Regions from separate parts of the Mesorhizobium sp. M0954 genome, predicted to be linked through region 2. Evidence: predicted binding sites of a transcription regulator. Region 2 holds the regulator's gene; each other region holds the start of a gene.
The links. The regulator PhoB, encoded in region 2, activates phosphate uptake and scavenging genes when phosphate is short. The targets are predictions, from matches to a motif close to TGTCATNNANCTGTCAT.
Positions count from the first base shown of each region.

Region 1: the regulator PhoB is predicted to act here: its motif matches at 2,474-2,490, upstream of phnF (phosphonate metabolism transcriptional regulator PhnF).
Region 3: the regulator PhoB is predicted to act here: its motif matches at 3,262-3,278, upstream of olsB (l-ornithine N(alpha)-acyltransferase).
Region 4: the regulator PhoB is predicted to act here: its motif matches at 2,802-2,818, upstream of ppk2 (polyphosphate kinase 2).

Region 1 is NZ_JAMYNR010000001.1:21,968-27,550, forward strand. It holds gene NKH93_RS00115 (alpha-D-ribose 1-methylphosphonate 5-phosphate C-P-lyase PhnJ) at 1-210, opposite strand, end outside; gene NKH93_RS00120 (carbon-phosphorus lyase complex subunit) at 207-1,319, opposite strand; gene phnH (phosphonate C-P lyase system protein PhnH) at 1,321-1,932, opposite strand; gene phnG (phosphonate C-P lyase system protein PhnG) at 1,932-2,393, opposite strand; gene phnF (phosphonate metabolism transcriptional regulator PhnF) at 2,528-3,271, shown strand; gene NKH93_RS00140 (zinc-binding alcohol dehydrogenase family protein) at 3,290-4,306, opposite strand; gene NKH93_RS00145 (ABC transporter permease) at 4,377-5,342, opposite strand; gene NKH93_RS00150 (sugar ABC transporter ATP-binding protein) at 5,339-5,583, opposite strand, start outside.
Region 2 is NZ_JAMYNR010000008.1:26,939-32,521, reverse strand. It holds gene NKH93_RS12910 (ROK family protein) at 169-1,413, shown strand; gene phoB (phosphate regulon transcriptional regulator PhoB) at 1,423-2,112, opposite strand; gene phoU (phosphate signaling complex protein PhoU) at 2,129-2,836, opposite strand; gene pstB (phosphate ABC transporter ATP-binding protein PstB) at 2,869-3,672, opposite strand; gene pstA (phosphate ABC transporter permease PstA) at 3,669-4,520, opposite strand; gene pstC (phosphate ABC transporter permease subunit PstC) at 4,524-5,513, opposite strand; gene pstS (phosphate ABC transporter substrate-binding protein PstS) at 5,573-5,583, opposite strand, start outside.
Region 3 is NZ_JAMYNR010000001.1:80,838-86,420, reverse strand. It holds gene acuI (acrylyl-CoA reductase (NADPH)) at 1-815, shown strand, start outside; gene NKH93_RS00385 (PAS domain-containing hybrid sensor histidine kinase/response regulator) at 904-3,192, shown strand; gene olsB (l-ornithine N(alpha)-acyltransferase) at 3,342-4,217, shown strand; gene grpE (nucleotide exchange factor GrpE) at 4,338-4,973, opposite strand; gene NKH93_RS00370 (hypothetical protein) at 5,210-5,413, shown strand; gene NKH93_RS00365 (fatty acid desaturase) at 5,540-5,583, shown strand, end outside.
Region 4 is NZ_JAMYNR010000007.1:27,811-33,393, forward strand. It holds gene NKH93_RS11335 (multidrug efflux MFS transporter) at 1-64, opposite strand, end outside; gene NKH93_RS11340 (GntR family transcriptional regulator) at 261-923, shown strand; gene NKH93_RS11345 (DUF982 domain-containing protein) at 1,020-1,277, shown strand; gene NKH93_RS11350 (hypothetical protein) at 1,329-1,487, opposite strand; gene NKH93_RS11355 (aldo/keto reductase) at 1,601-2,644, opposite strand; gene ppk2 (polyphosphate kinase 2) at 2,925-3,845, shown strand; gene NKH93_RS11365 (dihydrofolate reductase family protein) at 3,894-4,541, opposite strand; gene hemB (porphobilinogen synthase) at 4,942-5,583, opposite strand, start outside.

The DNA.
Region 1 (5,583 bases), on a different contig from region 2:
GAGCACATCGTCCGGGCCAATGATCGAAGCGGTGACCTGCACGCCGCCGGTGCCCCAACCATAGGGCATCGGCATTTCGCGCGAGGCGAACGGCACCTGATAGCCAGGAATGGCGATGCCCTTGAGGATCGCCCGACGGATCATCCGCTTGGTCTGTTCGTCAAGATAGGCGAAGTTGTAGGTGGCGATGTCCGCTGGTTGTGCACTCATTCCGCTGCCTGCCTCTTTTCTTCGGCCTTGCCGGCATTTTCGCGGGCATCATGCTCGGCGCGCATGCGGCGCACGAGGTCGAGCTCGGCCTGGAAGTCGACATAATGCGGCAGCTTCAGATGCTCGACGAAGCCGGTCGCCTGGACATTGTCGGAATGCGAGATGACGAACTCCTCGTCCTGCGCTGCGGCGATGACATCCTCACCCAACTCCGAGGCGCGCAGCGCGCGGTCGCATAGCGCCATGGCCATGGCCTTGCGCTCGCTCTGGCCGAAGACGAGGCCATAGCCGCGGGTGAATTGCGGCGGCGCCTTGGCCGAGCCCTTGAACTGGTTGACCATCTGGCATTCGGTGACGCGGATGCTGCCGAGCGGCACGGCAAAGGGCAGTTCCGGCACGTCCAGTTCCAGTTCGACCTCGCCGATGCGAACCTCGCCGACGAAGGGATGGTTGCGCGCGTAGCCGCGCTGGGTGGAATAGCCGAGCGCCAGCAGAAACCCCTCGTCGCCGCGCGACAGCGCCTGCAGGCGGATGTCGCGCGCCATCGGGAATTCGAGCGGCTCGCGGGTGATGTCGCCGGGGGTATGATCCCCAGGCAGGTCGCCGTCGGGCTCGATCAGGCCTTCGCGGGCGAGGATGGCCGAGACGCGCGGCATGGCTTCCGCCTTGCCTGCGCGCTGCTCCGGTTCGGCGACATCGCCGCCGGCGGCGAGCTCGGGATCGAGCAGGCGGTGGGTGTAGTCGAAAGTCGGGCCGAGCAGCTGCCCGCCGGGCAGGTCCTTGTAGGTGGCCGACAGCCGTCGCTCGACCAGCATCGTGCCGGTGTCGATCGCCCTTGTGTAGCCGAAACGCGGCAGCGTGGTGCGATAGGCGCGAACCAGGAAGATCGCCTCGATCATGTCGCCGCGCGCCTGGACGATGGCGAGTGCCGCCAATTCCCGGTCGTAGAGCGAACCTTCGCTCATCACCCGGTCGACGCCGAGCGCCAGCTGCTCGACGATCTGGTCGAGGCGAAGTGCGGGCACCGAGCGGTCGCCGCGCCGGCGGTCGGCGAGCAGTTTGTGGGCGTTGCGAATGGCCGCTTCGCCACCCTTTACCGCGACATACATGCTATGCCTCCATCGTCTTGATGCGCGTCGTGCGCGGCAGGCAGGCAATTGCTTCGGACGTGGCGAGGATGATGTCGACGCCACGCGGAAAACGCTGCTTGTTCTGCTTCCATTGCTCGACGAAATGGCGCGGCATTTGCGCCGGCGCGATCGTCGCCGTCGTCTCGATGCCCGGGCCTTCGAGCAGCAGCGCAGCGCCGGAGACAAGATCGCTGACCTCGAGGATCAGCGTCGTGGAGCGATCGGGATAATCCCGGGTGCCTTGCGAAAACCCGTCGAGCGCCATCATCTCGGCCGGCGTGGCGATCAGCGCGAAATGCGCGTCGGCCGGGGTGTTGGCCAGCGGCGCGCCGGTATGAAAGCCAAGCCAGGATTTCACCGTCGCTGAAGCCTGCAAGGCGTGGTCGAGCCAGAGCGGCGTGTCGTTATCGCACAGCGCCAGCGCAACGGCGCCGGCGGTGGCCGACAGCGGCACCGGGGGGTGGGCGAGGGCCGGCAGCGGCTGCACACTGCCTGGCCGCGCCATCGCGTCCATCACGGCACGGAATACGGTCTGCGCGTTGAATACCGGATCGGCGAAGCCGCCTTCAATGGATTGAGTGGCGATATTCATCAGTCTTCTCCGCGCACCATGGTGAAGAAATCGACCTTGGTCGCCGCCGTCTCGGCGCGGCGCTGTTCACGCGCCTTGGCCAGTGCCGCCTGCAATGGCGCAACGATCCTGATCTCGACCTCATTGCGGTGGGCCGGGTCCTGCCACAGCGCATCGGCGATTGCCGCCAGCCTTGCCTTCTGCTTGTCGCGGCCGAGCGCGTAGCAGTGGCCGACATGGCCGGACGCAAGCCGCACCGTGGCACGGGTGACCGTCGCCTCGCCGACATTGAAGGGCGCGCCGCCGCCGCCGATGCGGCCGCGTACCGTAACCAGGCCGGTTTCGGGGCCACGCAGAAGTTCCGCTTCGCAAGGCAGGCCGGCTTCGTCCCAGAGGCGGACGATGTCGTCGCCGGCCGATTGCGCCAGCGTCGTCATCACGGCCTTGCGCTCGGCCCGCTCTCGCGCTTCCCGTCCTCGCATGGCCGTACTCCTCGTTTGCGTGAATTTGTCTATTGATATAGACAACTATACAAATTATACTCGTTATCTAGCGCGTGTCCATGACGGGCACGTGACACGGGCCAAAAGATCGGCGCAAAGAATTGGGGCGGGAGATGATCGGACAAGCCAACCGCATCGAGCGGCGCAGCGGTGTCGCGCTGTGGCGACAGATCGCCGACCAGATCCTGCATTCGATCGCCGCCGGCGATTTTCCCGAGAATGCCGCGCTGCCGCCGGAGATCGCGTTGGCCGGACGCTATGGCGTCAACCGCCACACGGTGCGTAGCGCTATCGCAGCGCTGGTGCAGGAGGGTGTGCTCAGGGCGGAGCAGGGGCGCGGCACCTTCGTGCTGTCGCGCAACCGGCTGTCTTATCCGATCGGCGCCCGCACCCGCTTTTCCGAGGGATTGCAAGGACAGGCGTCCGAGCGGCATATCACCTTGCTCGCGTCATCGATCGAGCCGGCCGACCGTCGTGTCGCAGAGGGCTTAGGCCTTGCGACGGGGGCCGATGTGATACGCCTGGAAACGCGCGGCGAAGCCGATGGAATGCCGGTGTCCCGCGCGGCCGGCTGGTTCGATGCCAGGCGCTTTGCCGGCATCGATGCCGCCATGGCGGAAACCGGTTCGATCACCGCATCACTGGCACGTTTCGGCATCGACGACTATCTCAGGCAATCGACCGTGCTGTCGGCGCGCCATGCCGATGCCGCCGACCTTGCGGACCTCGAGCTGCAGCCCGGCGCCATCGTGCTGGTGACGGTCGCCGTCAACGTCACGCCCGACGGTCAGCCGATACAGTTTTCGGAGTCGCGCTTCCCGGCCGAGCGGATCGAGCTCAAATTGTCGGCGCTCTGAGATACGGCAGCCCTGGCATCATCCGACCTGAATGACAGCCTTGATCAGGCCAGACTTCTCATGCGCCCAGCGGGCGAGGTCGTGCGGCGTCTCGCCAAGCGTGGTGCGGTGCGTCACAAGCTTTGCCAGCGGCAGCGCGCCGTTGCGGATCGAGGCGGCGACATGGTCGAAATCGGCACGCAGGGCGTTGCGGCTGCCGATCAGCATCATCTCGCGCTTGTGGAATTCGGGATCGGAAAAGGCGATGTCGTCCTTGACGACGCTGACCAGGACCAGCGCTCCGCCATGCGCGACATGAGCGAAGGCCGACTGCACCGACCGGGTGTTGCCGGTGGCATCGAAAACCACGTCGAAGCCGTTGCCGCCGGTTGCTTCCCGCACCAGGTCGGCAGCGGTGCCTCGCGAGCCGTCGAGCGTCGCGAAGCCGAGTTCGCTTTCGGCAAAGCCAAGCCGTTCAGCGCTCATGTCGAGCAGCGTCACATCGAGCCCGGCGATGCGGGCGAACAGCGCCGTGCCGAGCCCGATCGGGCCTGCGCCGATGACCAGCGTGCGCGCACGTGGATCAGCCAGCGAGCGCCGCACGGCATGGGCGCCGATCGCCAGGAATTCGACGGCGGCGGCATCGGCCAGCGACAGGCCGTTTGCCGGATAAAGATTTTGCGCCGCCACCAGGATCTGCTCGCACATGGCGCCGTCGCGGTGGACGCCGAGCACCTCGATCCTGACGCAGCAATTCGGCTTGCCTTGCCGGCAGGCGTTGCATTTGCCGCAGGCGAGATAGGGATTGACGATCACCGCTTCGCCGACGGCGAGATCGACGTCCACGCCAACCTCGATCACGGTGCCGGAAACCTCGTGGCCCATGATGCGGGGATAGGCGAGGAACGGGTGCTTGCCTTCGAAGATGTGATAGTCGGTGCCGCAGATGCCGACATGGCTGACGGCGACCAGCGCCCAGCCGGCGGGGGGCGCGCCAGGCGCCGGACGATCTTCGAGGACAAGTTCGCCGGGCGAGCGGCAGACGACGGCTTTCATGCTTCAATCCAGTCGGTTCATGGGACTGCCGGCCCTGCTGTGGCGAGGCCGGCGATTGTTGGGAGGCGGTCTATTTGCCGCGGCGGCGCAGCCCGTCGAAATAGACGATGACGATGATCAGCACGCCGGTGATGATGCGCTGCCAGAAGGCGTTGACGTTGAGCAGATTGGCGCCGTTGTTGATGGTGGCAAGGATGAAGGCGCCGAGCAGCGGTCCGTGCACGGAGCCGACAGCGCCGAACAGCGAGGTGCCGCCGATCACCGAGGAGGCGATCGCCTGCAATTCCCAGCCCTCGGCCTGCGTCGGATTGCCGATGCCGATGCGCGAGGCAAGCAGCACGCCGACGAAGGCCGCGCACAGGCCCGACAGCGTGTAGGCCATGTAGATGGTGCGCTGGACGTTGACGCCTGACAGGCGCGACGCCTCGGCGTTGGAGCCGACCGAGAACAGATAGCGGCCCCAGCGGCTGTGGTGCAGGAAGATGTAGGCTGGGATGCCGACCAGGATCACCATCCAGAACAGATTGGGGACGCCGGCGAAGGAACTGCGCGAGAACGTCTGGAAGGCGTCGTTGTTGATCGAGATCGAGTTGCCATTGGTCATCAACAGACCGATCCCGCGCAGCGAGGTCAGCGTTGCCAGGGTGATGATGAAGGGCGGCAGGCCCATCTTGACGATGCCGAAGCCATGGAACATGCCGATGGCGACGCCGACCAGCAAGGTGATCAGGATGGCGAGGAAAACCGGTGTCCCGGCGTTGATCAGCATCGCGACGATGACAGTGGCGAAGCCGACCACGGCGCCGACGGAAAGATCGATGCCGCCGGTGATGATGACGAAGGTCTGGCCGACCGCCAGGATGGCGATCATCGACCCTTGCCGCAACAGGTTCGAGATGTTGTTGGCCGAGGCGAAGCTCGGCGTCGCCACCGACAGGATGATCCATAAAAGAACCAGCAGCGCCAGCAGTGTCAGCCCGAACAGGGCGTTGTAGTTGCGTTTCGGCCTTTCGGCAGCGATCGCCTCGGTGCTCATATCCGTCCTCCCGGTTTTTCTTGTTTCTCGGCCAGCGCCTGGGTGAGGATCTCCTCGTGGTCAGCGGTACGAAAGCCGTGCGTGGCCACCAGCTTGCCGCGCCGGAACACGTGCAGCGTGTCGGCGAGTTCATAAACCTCGGGCAGGTAGGACGAGATCAGGATGATGCCGGCTCCCTTGGACAACAGCGCGCCGAACAGGCGGTAGATCTCGGCCTTGGTGCCGACGTCGACGCCGACAG
Region 2 (5,583 bases):
GATTCTGATGGATTTTGATGACTCTGCGAGTTTTTTCGAGCGTCGGAATAAACGATGACAGCGCCACCTGCATCTGACACTATTTGCCTCATCCGACACTATTTGTCGGACATTACCGACGGCTTCCGGTTCATGAGCGGCCGCGGCAACCGGGAGGAAAGCAAAACAATGTCGGTCGGAATCCGCCATGACGATTTGCGCCGGCGCAACCGGGCGATGGTGATCTCGGCGGTGCGCCGGGCCGGCCAGCCATCGCGTACTGAGATCGCAGCTACCACCGGCCTCAGTCATTCGACCATATCGGCGATTTCTTCCGACCTGATACGGGAAGGCATCCTCGCCGAGAGCAAGCCAAGTGAGCCCGTTTCGTTGAAACGCGGTCGTCCGCAAGTCGGCCTCGCCCTCAACCCGGAAGCGGCGGCGGTGCTGACCGTGGTGTTGTCGCTGAATTTCCTTTCGGCCGCCATTATCGACTATACGGGACAGGTGGTCGCCGAGGAACAGCGCCGGCTGGACACGCTGACTATGCCGCGCGACGAGCTGATCCGTGAATGCATGGCCATCGTCCGGCGCCGGCTGCAGGATCCAGATCTTGACGTCCGCAGTGTCGCCCGCATCGCCCTGGCGATTCAGGGCATTACCGACTCCCCTGCACGCGCCATGCTGTGGTCGCCGATCACGCCGCAGACCGACATCGCCTTTGCCGACATGCTGGAGGACGAATTCGGCATCCCGGCAACGGTGGAGAACGACTGCAACATGATGGCGGTGGCTTTGCGCTGGCGCAATCCGGATCGCTATCGCGACGACTTCATCGCCATCCTGCTTTCGCATGGCATCGGCATGGGGCTGGTGCTGAAGGGCGAACTGTTCACCGGGACGCATTCCTCGGGCGGCGAATTTGGCCACATGATCCATCGTCCGGGCGGCGCGCTCTGCCGTTGCGGGCGGCGCGGCTGCATCGAGGCGTATGCCGGGAACTACGCCATCTGGCGCAACGCCAGGCAGATGAGCGAAGACAGCGAACCGGTCGCCGACGTCAGCGACGCCGACATGCGCGCACTGGCGGCCCGGGCGCGCGAGAAAGATGGGCCGGAACGCGAGGCCTACCGCAAGGCCGGCGAAGCGCTGGGTTTCGGTCTCGGCTCGCTGTTCGCGCTGATCGATCCGGCACCGGTCGCGATGGTCGGCGCCAGTGCCGCCGCCTTCGATCTGATCGAGCCGGCCTTGCGGAAGGCAATCGCCCAGACCGCCGGCGGCCAGCATTCAGGCTCGATCTCCTTCGATACAGAGCCGAACGAATTGCCTCTGATCCGCGAAGGCTGCGCGATGCGGGCGTTAAGCTTCGTCGACCAGGAGATTTTCGCGCCGGGCGCGCAAATGAGGCCCAGCGTCAGAAAGAACGTAGCCTGACCAGGCGGGTCAATCTTCCCTGATCGCATAGCCGGCGCCGCGGATGGTGCGGATGACATCCGGCATCCGGCCGTTGTTGACGGCTTTGCGCAGCCGCCCGACATGCACGTCGACGGTGCGTTCGTCGATGTAGATTGTCTCCCCCCAGACATTATCGAGTAACTGGCTGCGCGAGAAGACACGGCCCGGATGCCGCATCATGAACTCGAGCAGCCGGAATTCGGTCGGCCCGAGCCTGATTTCGCTCTTCTTGCGATAGACCCTGTGCGATTCGCGATCGAGCACGATGTCGCCGACCTTCAGCACGCTGGACAGCACTTCCGGCTTGGCGCGCCGCAGCAGCGCCTTGACCCTGGCCATGAATTCCGGTGTCGAAAACGGCTTGACCAGATAGTCGTCGGCGCCGGTCGAAAGACCGCGCACCCGGTCGCTCTCCTCGCCGCGCGCGGTCAGCATGATGATCGGCAGCCGCTCGGTTTCGGGGCGCACCCGCAACCGACGACAGAGCTCGATGCCGGAAACCGCTGGTATCATCCAGTCGAGCACCAAAAGGTCGGGCACATTCTCCTGCAAACGGATCTCGGCTTCGTCGCCGCGTGTCACCACCTCGACCTGGTAGCCTTCGGATTCGAGATTGTAGCGGAGCAGCACACCCAACGGCTCCTCGTCCTCCACCACCATTATGCGTGGTGCGATCATCGGCTGGGCACCCCCATCATGTCACCGGTGCGGACATTGTCGTTTCGTCCTGCTTCGGACGATTGACCGGCAATTGCTCGCCGGTCAGCACATAATACGCATTTTCGGCGATGTTGGTGACATGGTCGCCGATCCGCTCCAGATTCTTGGCGCAGAACAGCAGGTGCGTGCAAGCGGTGATGTTGCGCGGATCTTCCATCATGTAGGTCAACAGCTCGCGGAACACGGACGTGTATTTAACGTCGATGCGCTCGTCGGCGGCACGAAGCTTGGCCAACGCGGCCGCATCGCCTGCAGCATATTCCTCGATGACACCCTGCACCTGGATGAGAACCAGCTGCGCCATCGCGTCGATGGAATGCGACAGGTCCCGCGGCGTGGCGCTGAGGCCGACCGCACTCACGCGCTTGGCGATATTCTTGGCAAGGTCGCCGATGCGTTCGAGGTCGCCCGCCATGCGGATCGCTCCGACCACATGGCGAAGATCGTGGGCCATCGGCTGGCGTTTGGCGATCAGGGTGATAGCGCGGTCGTCCAGTTCGCGTTGACGCGCATCCATGATGGCGTCGTCGGAAACGACGCGTTGCGCCAGCACGTTGTCGGAATTCAACAGCGCCTTGGTCGCCCCGCCGACCATCGAACCGGCGAGGTCGGCCATGTCGCGGATCAGCTTGCTGATCTGCTCGAGATCCTCGTCGAAAGAAGCGACTGTGTGTTCGCCCATGGTCCTGTCCTCATATGCATGATCGGAACGGCTCAGCCGAAGCGGCCAGTGATGTAGTCCTGCGTGCGCTTCTCGCGGGGCGACGTGAAGATCTTCTCGGTCCGGTCGAACTCGACCAGTTCACCCAGATACATGAAGGCCGTCTGGCGCGACACGCGCGCCGCCTGCTGCATGTTGTGGGTGACGATGACGATCGTGTAGTCGGCTTGCAATTCGTCGATCAGTTCCTCGATCTTGGCAGTCGACAGCGGGTCGAGGGCCGAAGCCGGTTCGTCGAGCAGAATGACTTCCGGCTTCACGGCCACGGTGCGGGCGATACAGAGCCGCTGCTGCTGGCCGCCGGATAGGCTCAAGCCGCTGGCGTTGAGCTTGTCCTTGACCTCGCTCCACAGCGCGGCGCGCTTCAACGCCTGTTCGACGCGGCCGTCCATCTCGGACTTGCCGAGGTTCTCGTAGAGCCTGACGCCGAAGGCGATGTTCTCGTAGATCGACATCGGGAACGGCGTCGGCTTCTGGAACACCATGCCGATCTTGGTCCTGAGGAGGTTGAGATCCTGCGACCGGTCGAGAATGTTCTTGCCGTCGAGCAGCACCTGGCCCTCGGCCGTCTGTTTTGGGTAGAGCTCATAGATGCGGTTGAACACACGCAGCAGCGTCGATTTCCCGCAGCCCGAAGGGCCGATGAAGGCCGTGACGCTGCGCTCGGGCAGCGACAGGCTGATGTCCTTCAGCGCCTTGCTCTGGCCGTAGTAGAAGTTGAGATTCTTGACCTCGATCTTCGTCTTCTCGGTGACCGTTTCGGTCATCGTCATGTCTGGGGACAACATCTGTGTCATCTGTCCTCTCTGCGTCCGGTAAGGCTGCGGGCGAGGATGCTCAAGCCCAGAACCGTCAGGGTGATTATGAGTGCGCCGGTCCACGCCAGTTGCTGCCATTCCTCGTAAGGGCTGAGAGCGAACTGGAAGATGGTCACCGGCAGGCTGGCCATCGGCGCGTTGATATTGCTGCTCCAGAACTGGTTGTTGAGCGCGGTGAAGAGCAGCGGCGCCGTCTCGCCGGAAATGCGTGCTATCGCCAGCAATATGCCGGTGACGATGCCGGACAATGCGGCGCGGTAGGCGACCGAACGGATCACCACCCAGCGTGGCGCGCCGATCGCGGCACCGGCTTCACGCAACGCGTTCGGCACCAGGTTGAGCATGTCTTCAGTGGTGCGCACGACCACCGGAATGACCAGGATGGCAAGCGCAACGGCGCCGGCAATGGCCGAGAAATGTCCCATTGGCCGCACCATCAGCTCATAGACAAACAAGCCTATGATGATCGACGGCGCCGACAACAGGATGTCGTTGATGAAGCGGACGACGGTGGTGATGCGCGAAAAGCGTCCATACTCGGCCATGTAGGTTCCCGCCAGCACGCCGATCGGCGTGCCGACGACAACGGCGATGATCGTCATCAGCAGGCTGCCCGTGATGGCATTGAGCAAGCCGCCGGCCTCGCCCGGTGGTGGCGTCATCTCGGTGAAGACCGCGAGCGAAAGCCCGGCTATGCCCTTATAGACCAACGCGCCGAGAATGAGCGCCAGCCAGGCAAGCCCGATGCCGGCGGCGACGACGCAAAGCGCCATCATCACCGAATTCCTGGCTTTGCGGCGGCTGTGGAGCGATGAGGATGTCGACATCGGTCAGGCTCCCGTACGGGCGTCGATCCGCATCAGCATATAGCGGGCGGCGGCGAGGATCAGGAAGGTGATGACGAAGAGGATCAGGCCGAGCGAAACCAGCGAGGAGGTGTAGAGGTCGCCGTCGGCCTCGGTGAATTCATTGGCGATGGTCGCCGAGATCGTCGTGCCCGGCGCGAACAGGGAGGCACTGATGCGATGTGCGTTGCCGATGACGAAAGTCACCGCCATGGTTTCGCCGAGTGCCCGGCCGAGGCCAAGCATGACGCCGCCCATGATACCGATGCGGGTATAGGGAATGACCACGCGCCGGGTCACTTCCCAGGTCGTGCAACCGATGCCATAGGCCGATTCCTTCAGCACCGCCGGCACCGTATCGAAGACGTCCTTGGTGATCGAGGTGATGAAGGGCAGCACCATGATGGCGAGGATCAGCGCCGAGGTCAGAAGGCCGATGCCGTAAGGAGGGCCGGCGAAAAGGCTGGATAGTCCCGGCACGCCGTGGAAGATGTTGATGATGAAGGGCTGTATCGTCGTCTGCAGGAACGGCGCGAACACGAACAGGCCCCAGATGCCGTAGATGATCGAAGGAATGCCGGCCAACAGCTCGACCGCTATGCCGATAGGACGCCTGAGCGGGCGCGGGCAGAGCTCGGTGAGAAAGATTGCAATGCCGATGCCGATCGGAACCGCGATCAGGATGGCAATGGCCGCCGTCACCAGCGTGCCGTAGATCGGCGCCAGTGCGCCAAATTTTTCCGTAACGGGATTCCAGCTCTCAGTCGTCAGGAAAGAAAAACCGAACGACGACAGCGCCTGCCATGAGCCGGCAAACAGCGAGATGGCGACACCGCCGAGGATGACCAGCACAAGGATTGCGGAAGCGCGGGTGAGTCCGCGGAATATGGCATCTGTGAGCGCGAAGCGCCGCACAGTAGCTTCCCTGGCCCGGGCTGCTGCAGATGATGGCATGGCATCGGAAGCGATGGTCATTGGGTCCTCGCGATTAAAGGCAACAGGGAGGGCGCCATCGACGCCCTCCCTGGAGGAGATTACATAGCCG
Region 3 (5,583 bases), on a different contig from region 2:
TCCGCCGCTGGCCGCTGGTGCCGGGCATCGATTTCGCCGGCACCGTCATCTCGTCTTCCAATCCTGGCTGGCGCAAGGGTGACAAGGTCATATTGAACGGCTGGGGCGTCGGCGAGACGCATTTCGGCGCCTTTGCAGGGCGCGCCCGCGTCAAGGGCGACTGGCTGGTGCCGTTGCCGGACGGCATGAGCCCGCATGATGCGATGGCAGTCGGCACCGCCGGCTACACCGCCATGCTTTGCGTCATCGCGCTGGAGCGCCACGGCATCGTGCCCGATCGCGGCCCGGTGGTGGTGACCGGCGCTGCCGGTGGCGTCGGCTCGGTCGCGGTCTCGATCCTGTCCAGCCTCGGCTATCATGTCATCGCCTCGACCGGCCGCGCTGCCGAAAGCCCCTATCTGATCGACCTCGGCGCCGCGGAAGTGATTTCACGCGACGAGCTCACCCAGCCGGCAAAACCGCTCGCCAAGGAACGCTGGGCCGGCGGCGTCGATGCGGTCGGCAGTCACACGCTGGCCAACGTTCTGTCGATGACCTCCTATGGCGGCGCCGTCGCCGCTTGCGGCCTCGCCGGCGGCATGGACCTGCCGGCAAGCGTCGCCCCCTTCATCCTGCGCGGCGTCTCGCTGCTCGGCATCGATTCGGTGATGGCGCCGAAGGCGGTCCGACTCGAGGCCTGGCGCCGCATCAGTGCCGATCTCGACCACGCAAAGCTTGCCAGCCTGTCGACGAGCATCGGCTTCGACGGCATCATCGGCGCCGCACATGACATCGTCGAGGGCAAGATCCGCGGCCGCGTGGTGGTGGATATGTGAACCCCCAAGGGATAAAAAAGAGAGCGACCGCTAAAATTCGAGCGATCAACCACAAGCTTCGATAAGCTCTGTCTGGCAGGAGTTCCGTATGATTGCGGAACCCGGCATCAGAGAGGCGGAACCAGCCGAACGGGCCGACGGGACGGCCCCCGCGGCGCCAGGACGGCAGCTTGTCGCCGCGCCACCGCTGGCGCCGGAACTGCCGGCCTCCAACCGCGAAGGCCTGCCCTTCCTGACGCTCGTCGCCATCGTCGTGCTGGCAGCCTTTTCGCATCTGACCGGGACGCCGATCTTCATCACCATCGGCCTTTTGGCGACAGCCATCGCCGGGCTCGCCATGCATCTGCGCAACAGGCGCACCGAGCGCCGCGCGGTGGCCCTGCTCGATGCCACGACCGCCCGCAGCCGCGCCGAAATAGAGACGCTGGCCGACCGCATGTGGGAGATGCAGGAGAGCGAGGAGCGCTTTCGCGGGCTGATCGATGCACTCGGCGATCTCGTCGTCCATCGTGACCGCGACGGCCACATTGTCTACGCCAACAAGGTTTTCGCCGACCTTGTCGAAACCGACCAGCGCGACCTTGCCGGCAAGACCCTGGCCGAACTAGGCATCGATGTCGGCATCGTCCCCGACGCCGCGTTTTCCGACCATGAATGCCTGAGTTCCACCGACGTCGCCATTCGCACGCCGGACGGCCCACGCTGGTTCTCTTGGATCGAGCTGTCGGTGCGCGACAAGGACAGCGGCGCCGTTTCGCATCGCGCCATCGCCCGCGACATCACCGCTCGCAAGCGCGCCGAATCCTCGCTGATCACCGCCCGCGAGCGGGCCGAATATGCGAGCCAGGCCAAATCGCGCTTCCTCGCCACCGTCAGCCACGAGATCCGCACGCCGATGAACGGCATCATGGGCATGGCCCGGCTTCTCGCCGACACCAGCCTTTCGCCCGAGCAGCGGACCTATGTCGGCGCCATCTCGACCTCGGCCAGCGCGCTGCTGGCGCTGATCGAGGACCTGCTCGACTACTCCAAGATCGAGGCCGGCCGCTTCGATCCCGAACCGCAGCCGATGTCGGTGCGCGAGATCGCCGACAATGTCATCGAGCTTTTGGCGGCGCGGGCTTTTGCCAAGGATATCGGCCTCGGCTGTCATGTCGAACCCGACGTGCCGCAGCTGATCACCGCCGACCCCGGCAGGGTCAGGCAGGTGCTGCTCAATCTCATCGGCAACGCCGTCAAGTTCACCGACAGCGGCGGCGTCCTGGCAAGCATCGCCCGCGTCCGCACCGAAACCACCGACCGCATCCGCTTCACCATCACCGACACCGGCCCCGGTCTACGCGAGGAGGACATGGAGCGCATATTCGAGGACTTCGAACAGGCTGACGGCACCTCGACCCGTGCGCATGGCGGTGCCGGCCTCGGTCTCGCCATTTCCAAGCGCCTGGTGACCGCCATGGGCGGCACTATCTCTGTGTCAAGCCGGCTTGGCCAGGGGTCCGAATTCGTCTTCGAGATTCCCGCTATTTCCGCCGTCGAGGCGCCGCAGATCCGCCAGGACGCGCTGTCGGGCCGGCATGCCGTGATCGTGTCGAAGAACCTGGTCGAGGCCGAAGCCCTCGCCCGCACCATTCGCGCCAATGGCGGCACGGTCGATCTGGCCACCGCCGCCGCCCAGGCCACCCCTTTCGCCGAGAGCTGCGACGTGCTGCTGATCGATGCTGCCATGGAGCAAAGCGACGGCAGGCTGCTCAGGCGCCTGCGCCAGAGCGGATTTGCCGATTGCGAGGCAGTGACGCTGATTGCACCGACCGACCGTGGCATGCTTGGCGAGTTCCGTGCCAATGGTTACGCCACCTTCCTTGCGAGGCCGGTGCGCGGCGAGACATTGCTGCGCGTGCTTTTGACCAGCCACGCGCCGGTCATCGCCGAGCCGCAACTGCAAAGGCGCGGCGCGCAGGCGGGGCACGCCATTGGCGCCCGCCAGCAGGGCCTGTCGGTGCTGATCGCCGAGGACAACGACATCAACGCCATGCTGGCCCGCGCCACGCTGCTGAAGGCCGGGCATCGCGTGAAAGTGGTCGGCAACGGCAAGGCCGCCGTCGAGGCGGTCATCAGCACCGGCCACAAGCACCGTTACGACGTGGTGCTGATGGACTTGCATATGCCTGTCATGGACGGCCTGGACGCCATCGCCGCCATCCGCCGCCATGAGGAGGAGACCGCGGTGCCGCCAGTGCCGATCATGGTGCTGTCGGCCGACAGCCAGGAAAAGACCCGCCACGCCGTGCTCGCTCACGGTGCCAGCGGCTTCGTCACCAAGCCGCTCGACCCCGATGCCCTGGTTCATGCGGTCGAAGGGCAAGCGGCCGCCTGAGGCACAACATAGACGGTTGATAGATTGCCCAGCCGACGAAGTATTGCCCGCAGAGCCGTATCACGGTACTGTCACAATCCTGTTGCACCTACACCGTATCCCCGTGCCAAGAGGGATGGCTCGAAGGAGAATCACTCGTGCATACAGTCATGCCGGAATGTGATGCTCGGCCGAACGCCAGCGGGCCTTTGCTCGTCGGCCGGAACGCCGATGCCGTCATAAAAGGCGCATCGCTCGGCCGCATCGGCAATCTCGAAGTGCGGCTCGCCCGCAACGAGGCCGAGATCGCTGCCGCGCAGGAAGTGCGCTACCGGGTGTTCTACGACGAGCTTGGTGCCAGGAAGGACCTGTTCCAGATGCAGGACCGCCGCGATGCCGATCGCTTCGATCCCCTCTGCGATCATCTGCTGGTCTTCGATACTTCGCTTTCCGGCCCCGAGCATCGCCGCATCGTCGGCACCTACCGCCTGCTGCGGCAGGAGATTGCCGCGGCCGCCGGCGGCTTCTATTCCGAAGGTGAATTCGAGCTGACCAAGCTCATCGCGCGGCATCCCGGCCAGCGCTTCCTCGAGCTCGGCCGCTCCTGCGTTCTGCCGGAATACCGCTCGAAGCGCACCATCGAGGCGCTGTGGCAAGGCATATGGGCCTACATCAACCATTACGGCATCGGCGTGATGACCGGCTGCGCGTCGTTCCACGGCACCGTGCCTGCGGCACATGCCGAGGCGCTGACCTATCTTGCCCACCACTGCCGGACGAATTCATCCTGGGACGTGCGCGCCGTCGCCGGGCGCTATTGTTCCATGGATCTGATGCCGATCGAGGCCGTCAACACCAAGGCGGCGATCGCGGCGATGCCGCCGCTGGTCAAGGGCTATCTGCGCGTCGGCGCGCGCATTGGCGACGGTTGTGTCATCGACCGTGAATTCTCGACGGTCGACGTGTTCGTGGTGATGCCGGTCAAGGAGATCGGTGCCCGCTACGTCAATTATTATGGTGGAGAAGCGCAGCGGTTTGCGGCCTGAATAGGGCAGTAGGGGAGTAGGCGGAGAGAAGGCAAGGGCCCGAGTAGGCAATTGCTCTACTTTACCCGACGTAGCGCTATTCCCTACTCCCGTACTGCCCTATTCCCCTACTCCCCTAACTTACGCATCTTTCTCAGCCTGCTCGTTGACCGGCCCCGGCTCCACCGGCGCTTCGCTTGCGACATGCTTGGGGCCGCCCTTGGCGACGCCGACCATGGCCGGCCGCAGCACACGCTCGCCGATCGAATAGCCGGGCTGCACGACCTGCACGACCGTGTTGGCCGGTACGTCGGGATTGGGCACCTCGAACATCGCCTGGTGGAAATTCGGATCGAATTTCTCGCCCTCGGGCTCAAGCTTCTTCACGCCGTGGCGTTCCAGCGCCGACAGCATGGCGCGCTCGGTGATCTCGACGCCGTCGATCAGCGCCTTGAAGCCGGCATCGCCCGACGCCTTGGCCTCCTCCGGGATGGCATCCAGCGCACGGCGCAGATTGTCTGACACCGAAAGCATGTCGCGGGCAAAATTGGCAACCGCATAGGCGCGCGCATCGTGGACGTCCCGCGCGGTACGGCGGCGCAAATTCTCCATGTCGGCCGCGACGCGCAGCGCGCGATCCTTCAGCTCTTCGTTTTCCTTCAGAAGCCGCACAAGCGCCTCATAGTCGCCGTCGACGCCACCTTCCCTTGGCTCCGCGGCAGCCTCGGTCTTCTCGGCTTCATCGGGCGCGCGTTCGTCTTTTGCCTGGTCGCTCATCGCCGTTTCCCGTCATTTTCGAATGGTGTGGATTTGCGCCCGATATCGAGGTTTAGCGGCCAAAAATCAAGGGGCAAGCGATACTGCAGCCGCTGTCGCTGCTTGATGGCGGACGGCGCAGAGCTTTCGATTTTAATTCAAACTTTACCGTACCCGACGGCTTTGCTTGCCGGGACACTACAATGCGGGAACCATTCCTCCCTTGGAAGAGTTTCGAAGCCGACACAGGATTTTGGATGATGCCCCGCAGGAATGGCGAAAAACGCGACGGGCTCGCCGCCGATATCCGGCGCCAGCTCGGCACCGAGGCGACCAAGCGCTTTCTGCGCACCTTACCGGCCTTCCGCACGGAGTCCGATATTCCCGACCGTCTGAAGGAATTGCTCGACCGCCTGGACGGCGTCGAAGCCAAGGTGGTCGCAGGCGGGCGCCGTCGGTAGACACCGTCGCCAGCAACGCGACCTGCGATTGCGGCCGCAATTCCTCGCCATCGCGCGACATTTACCCGCAGTAACTTTGCGTGATCTCCGCCTTGCGGCAGCGCGCCGCTCCGCCTATGTTTCATGATGAACATGATTTCCCCCGAAGCTGTGGCAAACAGCAAGCGCGC
Region 4 (5,583 bases), on a different contig from region 2:
AACACACGGCGAGATTGCGGCGCCAGTGGACGTTGTGCGTGGCGCGGTTGGCGTCTTGCGGCATGTCTGTCCTGTCCGGCCAGCTTGCATGGAACTTGCTGTGGATACCAATTTGGGATACCAATTTGGTATCTGTCATGAACGCAAGCCCCGTCGCTGTCAATGCGGGCCTCTCAAACATGATCGACAAAGGCCGGCGTGATCGGCCAACGCCGGCCAGTGACCCGATTGCCGGAACGAATGACCTGAACGGAACGCCAATGTCGCAGATGCAGAACGTCGAAAAGCAGCTTCGCGAGATGATCCTCGGGCTCGAGATTGGTCCCGGCGAGCGGCTGACGGAGCGCTGGGTCGAAAGCCGCTTCGGCGCCTCGCGCACGCCGGTCAGGGCTGCGTTGCTGCGGCTCGAGACCGAAGGCCTGATCTGCCGCGATGGCCGCGGCTGGACGGTCTCGCCAATCAATCTTGCCGAGCTGGAGCAGATCGCCGTCTATCGCGAGGCGGTCGAGGTCGCGGCAGTCAGGCTGACTTGCACCTTGCAGGACAGAAGTGCCGTCGAAATCATCGAGGCGATGCTCGATTCTTGCGACGACAAGACGCCGCGCGAGGAATGGCATCGCGTCGGCAGGGATTTTCATATCGAGCTGGCACGCCTGTCAGGCAACGAGTTCCTGTTCAGAGCGGTTCGCGATGCGATGACGCGCCTGTCGCGCGCCCGCTGGCTCGAGGTTCGCGACGAGGCAGCGCTCGGCCGCGCCTGGGCCGAACACCATGCCATTCTGTCGGCGGTGCGGGCCGGCGATGCCGATACCGCCGCCCGCCTGCTTTCGGCCCATATCATCGGCAGCCGCGACCGGCTGGTGACCTCGCTGCGCAACGACCGGCGCGGCCTGCGCGCCCGTGGATTTGCCGTCGTCGCTTGAGTGAGGATCGGCTGCCATTGATCACGAAAAGAGCAGATGAGCGAAGAATGCTACTTTCGGTCTCGCTTCGCAAATGCCGATGGCGTAAGAGCGGCGATGGAAAACAACCGATTTGACACACCCGTGACCGTCAAAGGCGCGGCGGGAAGCAATCAGCTCTTGCGTACGGCCCGCGAGGCTTCCGACTACCTCCTCAACAATTGGCCCGGCAAGCGCAGCCCCAAGCACCGCGAAGCGTTGCAAGCCTGTCATGATGCGCTGGCCGGCGACAAGCCGGCCATGAACGCAAGACGGGCCTTCATTGCCGCCGCTCGTGAAGTGAACGTCTTCGTCAGCGACAAGGCGCCTGCCTGAGGCATAGCGGGATTTGACCGAGGCCCGGCCCGCCTGGCAGCCCGGATATCATCACTCTGCCGTTTCGGTTTTGGTTTGGGACTCGCTCTCGCCCTCGGGCTTCGATCGCTCCTTGGCTGCGACCTTGGCAGCCTGCTTTTCCGCCTTCTTGGCAGCCTTCTGCCGGTCGCGTTCCTTGCGTTCCTGACCGTAGTTCGGTGCTCGTGCCATATCGTTTCCTTTCGTTGTGCTTGGCCTTTGCCTAGGAGCATTGGACCGCAAACACAACACCGCAAGGCACGATCGGGCTCCATATCTCGGCGCAGTCCGGAGAGCCCGGCTTTTCAGGCGCCGTCGCGGTCGAGAACGAGATCGGCCGGCCCGAACCGGTCCTTTGCCGTGAATTGCTGGTGCCAGTAGGGATAGAGCACGGGCGGCCTGCTGACCACATCGAGCCGTGTGCGCTCCTCATCGGCAAGCACAAGGCTTGCAGCGGCGATATTGTCTTTGAAATGGGCTTCGGTTCGTCCGCCGATCACCAGCGAACTGACAGCGGGCCGGCCGAGCAGCCAGGCAAGCGCCACCTGCGCCGCCGACACGCCGTGATTATTGCCGATATCGATCAGCGTGTCGACGATCCGCCACAGCCGGTCCTCGTCGCGGATCGGCGGTTCCGACCAGCCGCTGAGCTGGCGGGCGGTCGGCTGGTCACGGTGGTATTTGCCGGACAGCAACCCGCCGGCAAGCGGGCTCCAGACCAGCACGCCGAGCCCCTGGTCGACCGAGATCGGCAACAATTCATACTCGGCCTCGCGCGCTTCCAACGTGTAATGGATCTGCTGGGTGACGAAGCGCGGCTGGTGATGACGGTCGCTGATCCCCAGCCCCTTCATCACTTGCCAGCCGGAATAATTGGAGCAGCCGACATAACGGACCTTGCCCTGCGCGACCAGCGTGTCGAGCGCGGCGATGGTTTCCTCAAGCGGTGTCAGGCCATCCCACTCGTGCAGGAAATAGATGTCGATGACATCCGTCCTGAGCCGCTTCAGGCTCCTCTCGCATTCGCGGATCAGATGGTAGCGCGACAGGCCTTCATCATTGGGGCCTTTGCCGATCCGCATGCGCGCCTTGGAGGCGATCAGCACGTCGCCCTTGCGCTTGCCGCCGAGCGCCTCGCCGATGATCTCTTCCGACACGCCGTTCGAATAGACGTTGGCGGTGTCGATGACATTGACGCCGGCATCGATGCAAAGGTCGATCATCCGGCCCGCCTCGTCGAGGTCGGTCTTGCCGACCGCCGAAAACGCGCCGCCGCCGCCGAACGTCATGGTGCCCATGGTCAGCGTTGAAACCTTCAGCCCGGAACGGCCGAGAGTGCGGTATTCCATGTCGTATCCTCACAATTTATCGGGAAAGGGCGTTGCAGACGACAGCCCTCAATGAACCAGCTATTTGTAGGATAATTCGTTCCGCTTGTCGCCCGTTCCGCAGGGCAAGCTCGATCACATCTTGCGGATTGAAACGCACAGCCAGCTCAGTAGTGGCTGCAATAAAACCGTCATTGCCGGCCTATACTAACATCGGTCCAGCGCTTCGATTTCCGGCCGCCGGGCCGGGCGGCAGAGCGCCTGACAGCGGCCGGCAAGGCCTGTAAGCGGAGCAGCGTAAATGACCGAGATAAAACAGAATTCCCCGGCCAGGGACTGGCTGGAAGCGGAACTCGCCGACACGCTGGATGAAGACTATGAACTGGAAATCTCGGAGCCGGCGCTGTCGATGGAGATCGCCAAGATCTACAAGAATGCACATCCGCCATCGATCGACCGCCTGCAGTATTTTCGCGATCTCATCACGCTGCAATCCGAGTTGATCAAGCTGCAGTCCTGGGTCGCCTATCACAAGAAGAAGCTCGTCGTGGTTTTCGAGGGCCGCGACTCGGCGGGCAAGGGTGGTGTTATCAAGCGCATCACCCAGAGGCTTAATCCGCGCATCTGCCGCGTCGCAGCACTTCCGGCGCCGACCGAGCGCGAGAAGTCGCAATGGTATTTCCAGCGCTACGTTCCGCATCTGCCGGCCGGCGGCGAGATCGTGCTGTTCGACCGCTCCTGGTACAACCGCTCCGGCGTCGAGCGGGTAATGGGCTTTGCCCAGCCGGATCAGGTCGAGGAGTTCTTCCGCGACGTTCCGGATTTCGAACGCATGCTGGTCCGCTCAGGCATTACGCTTGTCAAATACTGGTTTTCGATCACCGACGAGGAGCAGCAGATGCGCTTTTTGATGCGCATCCATGACCCGATGAAGCAATGGAAACTGTCGCCGATGGACCTCCAGTCGCGCGTGCGCTGGGAGCAGTACACCAAGGCCAAGGAAGAAACGTTCGCCCGCACCAATATCCCGGAAGCCCCGTGGTTCATCGTCGAGGGCAACGACAAGAAACGGGCACGGCTGAACTGCATCGACCATCTCCTCAAGCAGATGCCCTATGAGGAGGTGCCGCACGAGGAGATCACACTGCCGGAGCGCGTCTTCAATCCCGAATACGAGCGCCAGGTACTGCCGCGCGAACTGTATGTGCCGGAGAAGTACTGACTAAAGCGGCGAGGAGGGCGCCGCTCCATGGCGGCACCCTGCAACAAGCTAGGTGCGCTCGATGATGACATGCGTGGCCTTCGGCGTCGCGACCTGCTCGCTGCAGCGATAGCCGAGCTTGGGCATGTCGATGCCGGCAAAAAGGCTCTCGCCGGCACCTAGCAGGACCGGTGAGATCGCCAGATGCATTTCGTCGATGAGCTTTTCCTTGAGATATTGCCGGATCGTAGAAACGCCGCCGCCCAGCCGTACATCCTTACCGTCAGCCACTGCCTTCGCCTTCTCCAGCGCTGAGTGGATGCCGTCGGTCACGAAATAGAAGGTCGTGCCGCCCTCCATGACAATAGGATCACGCGCATGGTGCGTGAGCACGAAGACCGGCACGTGGTAGGGTGGGTTGTCACCCCACCAGCCTTTCCAGCTGTCATCCGGCCATTCGCCGCGGATCGGCCCAAACATGTTGCGGCCGAGGATCCATGCGCCGACATTTTCGAAGCTGCGTGCCGCGAACGCCTCGTCGGTGTCCGTGGTCCCGCCATCCTTGCCGAGGACCATCTTGCGGAAGGTGCGGGTGCCGAACATCCATTCGTGCAGGGCTTCTCCGCCAACACCCAGCGGGTTCTTCAGGTCTTGGTCGGGACCGGCGCCGAAGCCGTCGATCGACAGGGTGAAGGCGCTGACGCGAAGTTTGGACATGAGAGCCTCCTCGATAGCCAATTGTGAGATGCAAGCAGTTATTGGGGTAGCTTAACTGATTGCATTTTGCAAGCGGTATTTTGAATCGCCGGCGGGGCAATCGCTTCCAAATCATGTTGGAATAACCAATCTCAATGTCGGCGCCGCCCGTCATCCGCCTGCCGGCAGCTTCTCCCTGTATAGTGACGGGGAGAAGGGGCTGGCCGCAACGTCGATGTTTTTGCAACGCTGGAGATTGGTGAAATCTTTTACGAACGCGTCTTTCTCCCTGCCACTTTACAGGGAGAAATGCCCGGCAGGGCAACGAGGGGCAGCGTAAACTTGAAGCGATGTCCTGCGGCGTTCCATGTCGCGCTTTGGACGAACGAACACTACTCGATGTAGACGCTACAAAGGCGCATCACCCCTTGAGCATCGCCGCCACTTCCGGCGCGAAGTAGGTCAGGATGCCGTCGCAGCCGGCGCGCTTGAAGGCGAGCAGCGATTCCAGCATCGCCTTTTCGCCGTCGATCCAGCCATTGGCGGCGGCGGCCTTGATCATCGAATATTCGCCCGAGACCTGATAGGCAAAGGTCGGCATCTGCAACTCGACTTTCAGCCGGCGGATGATGTCGAGATAGGGCAGGCCGGGCTTGACCATCAGCATGTCGGCGCCCTCGGCCAGATCCTGCTCGGCCTCGCGCACCGCTTCGTCGGAATTGGCGTGATCGATATAATAGGTCTTCTTGTCGCCCTTGAGCAGGCCGGCGGTGCCGACCGCCTCACGGTAGGGGCCGTAAAAAGCGGATGCGAACTTGGTCGCATAGGACATGATCGCCACATCCTGAAATCCATTGGCGTCGAGCGCATCGCGGATGGCACCGATCCGGCCGTCCATCATGTCCGAGGGGGCAATGATGTCGGCCCCCGCCGCCGCCTGGATGACGGCCGCCGCCGTCACTTGCTCCACCGTTTCATCATTGACGATAATGCCCTCGCGCAAGATGCCGTCATGGCCATGCGAGGTGAACGGGTCAAGCGCCGCGTCGGTGATGATGCCGAT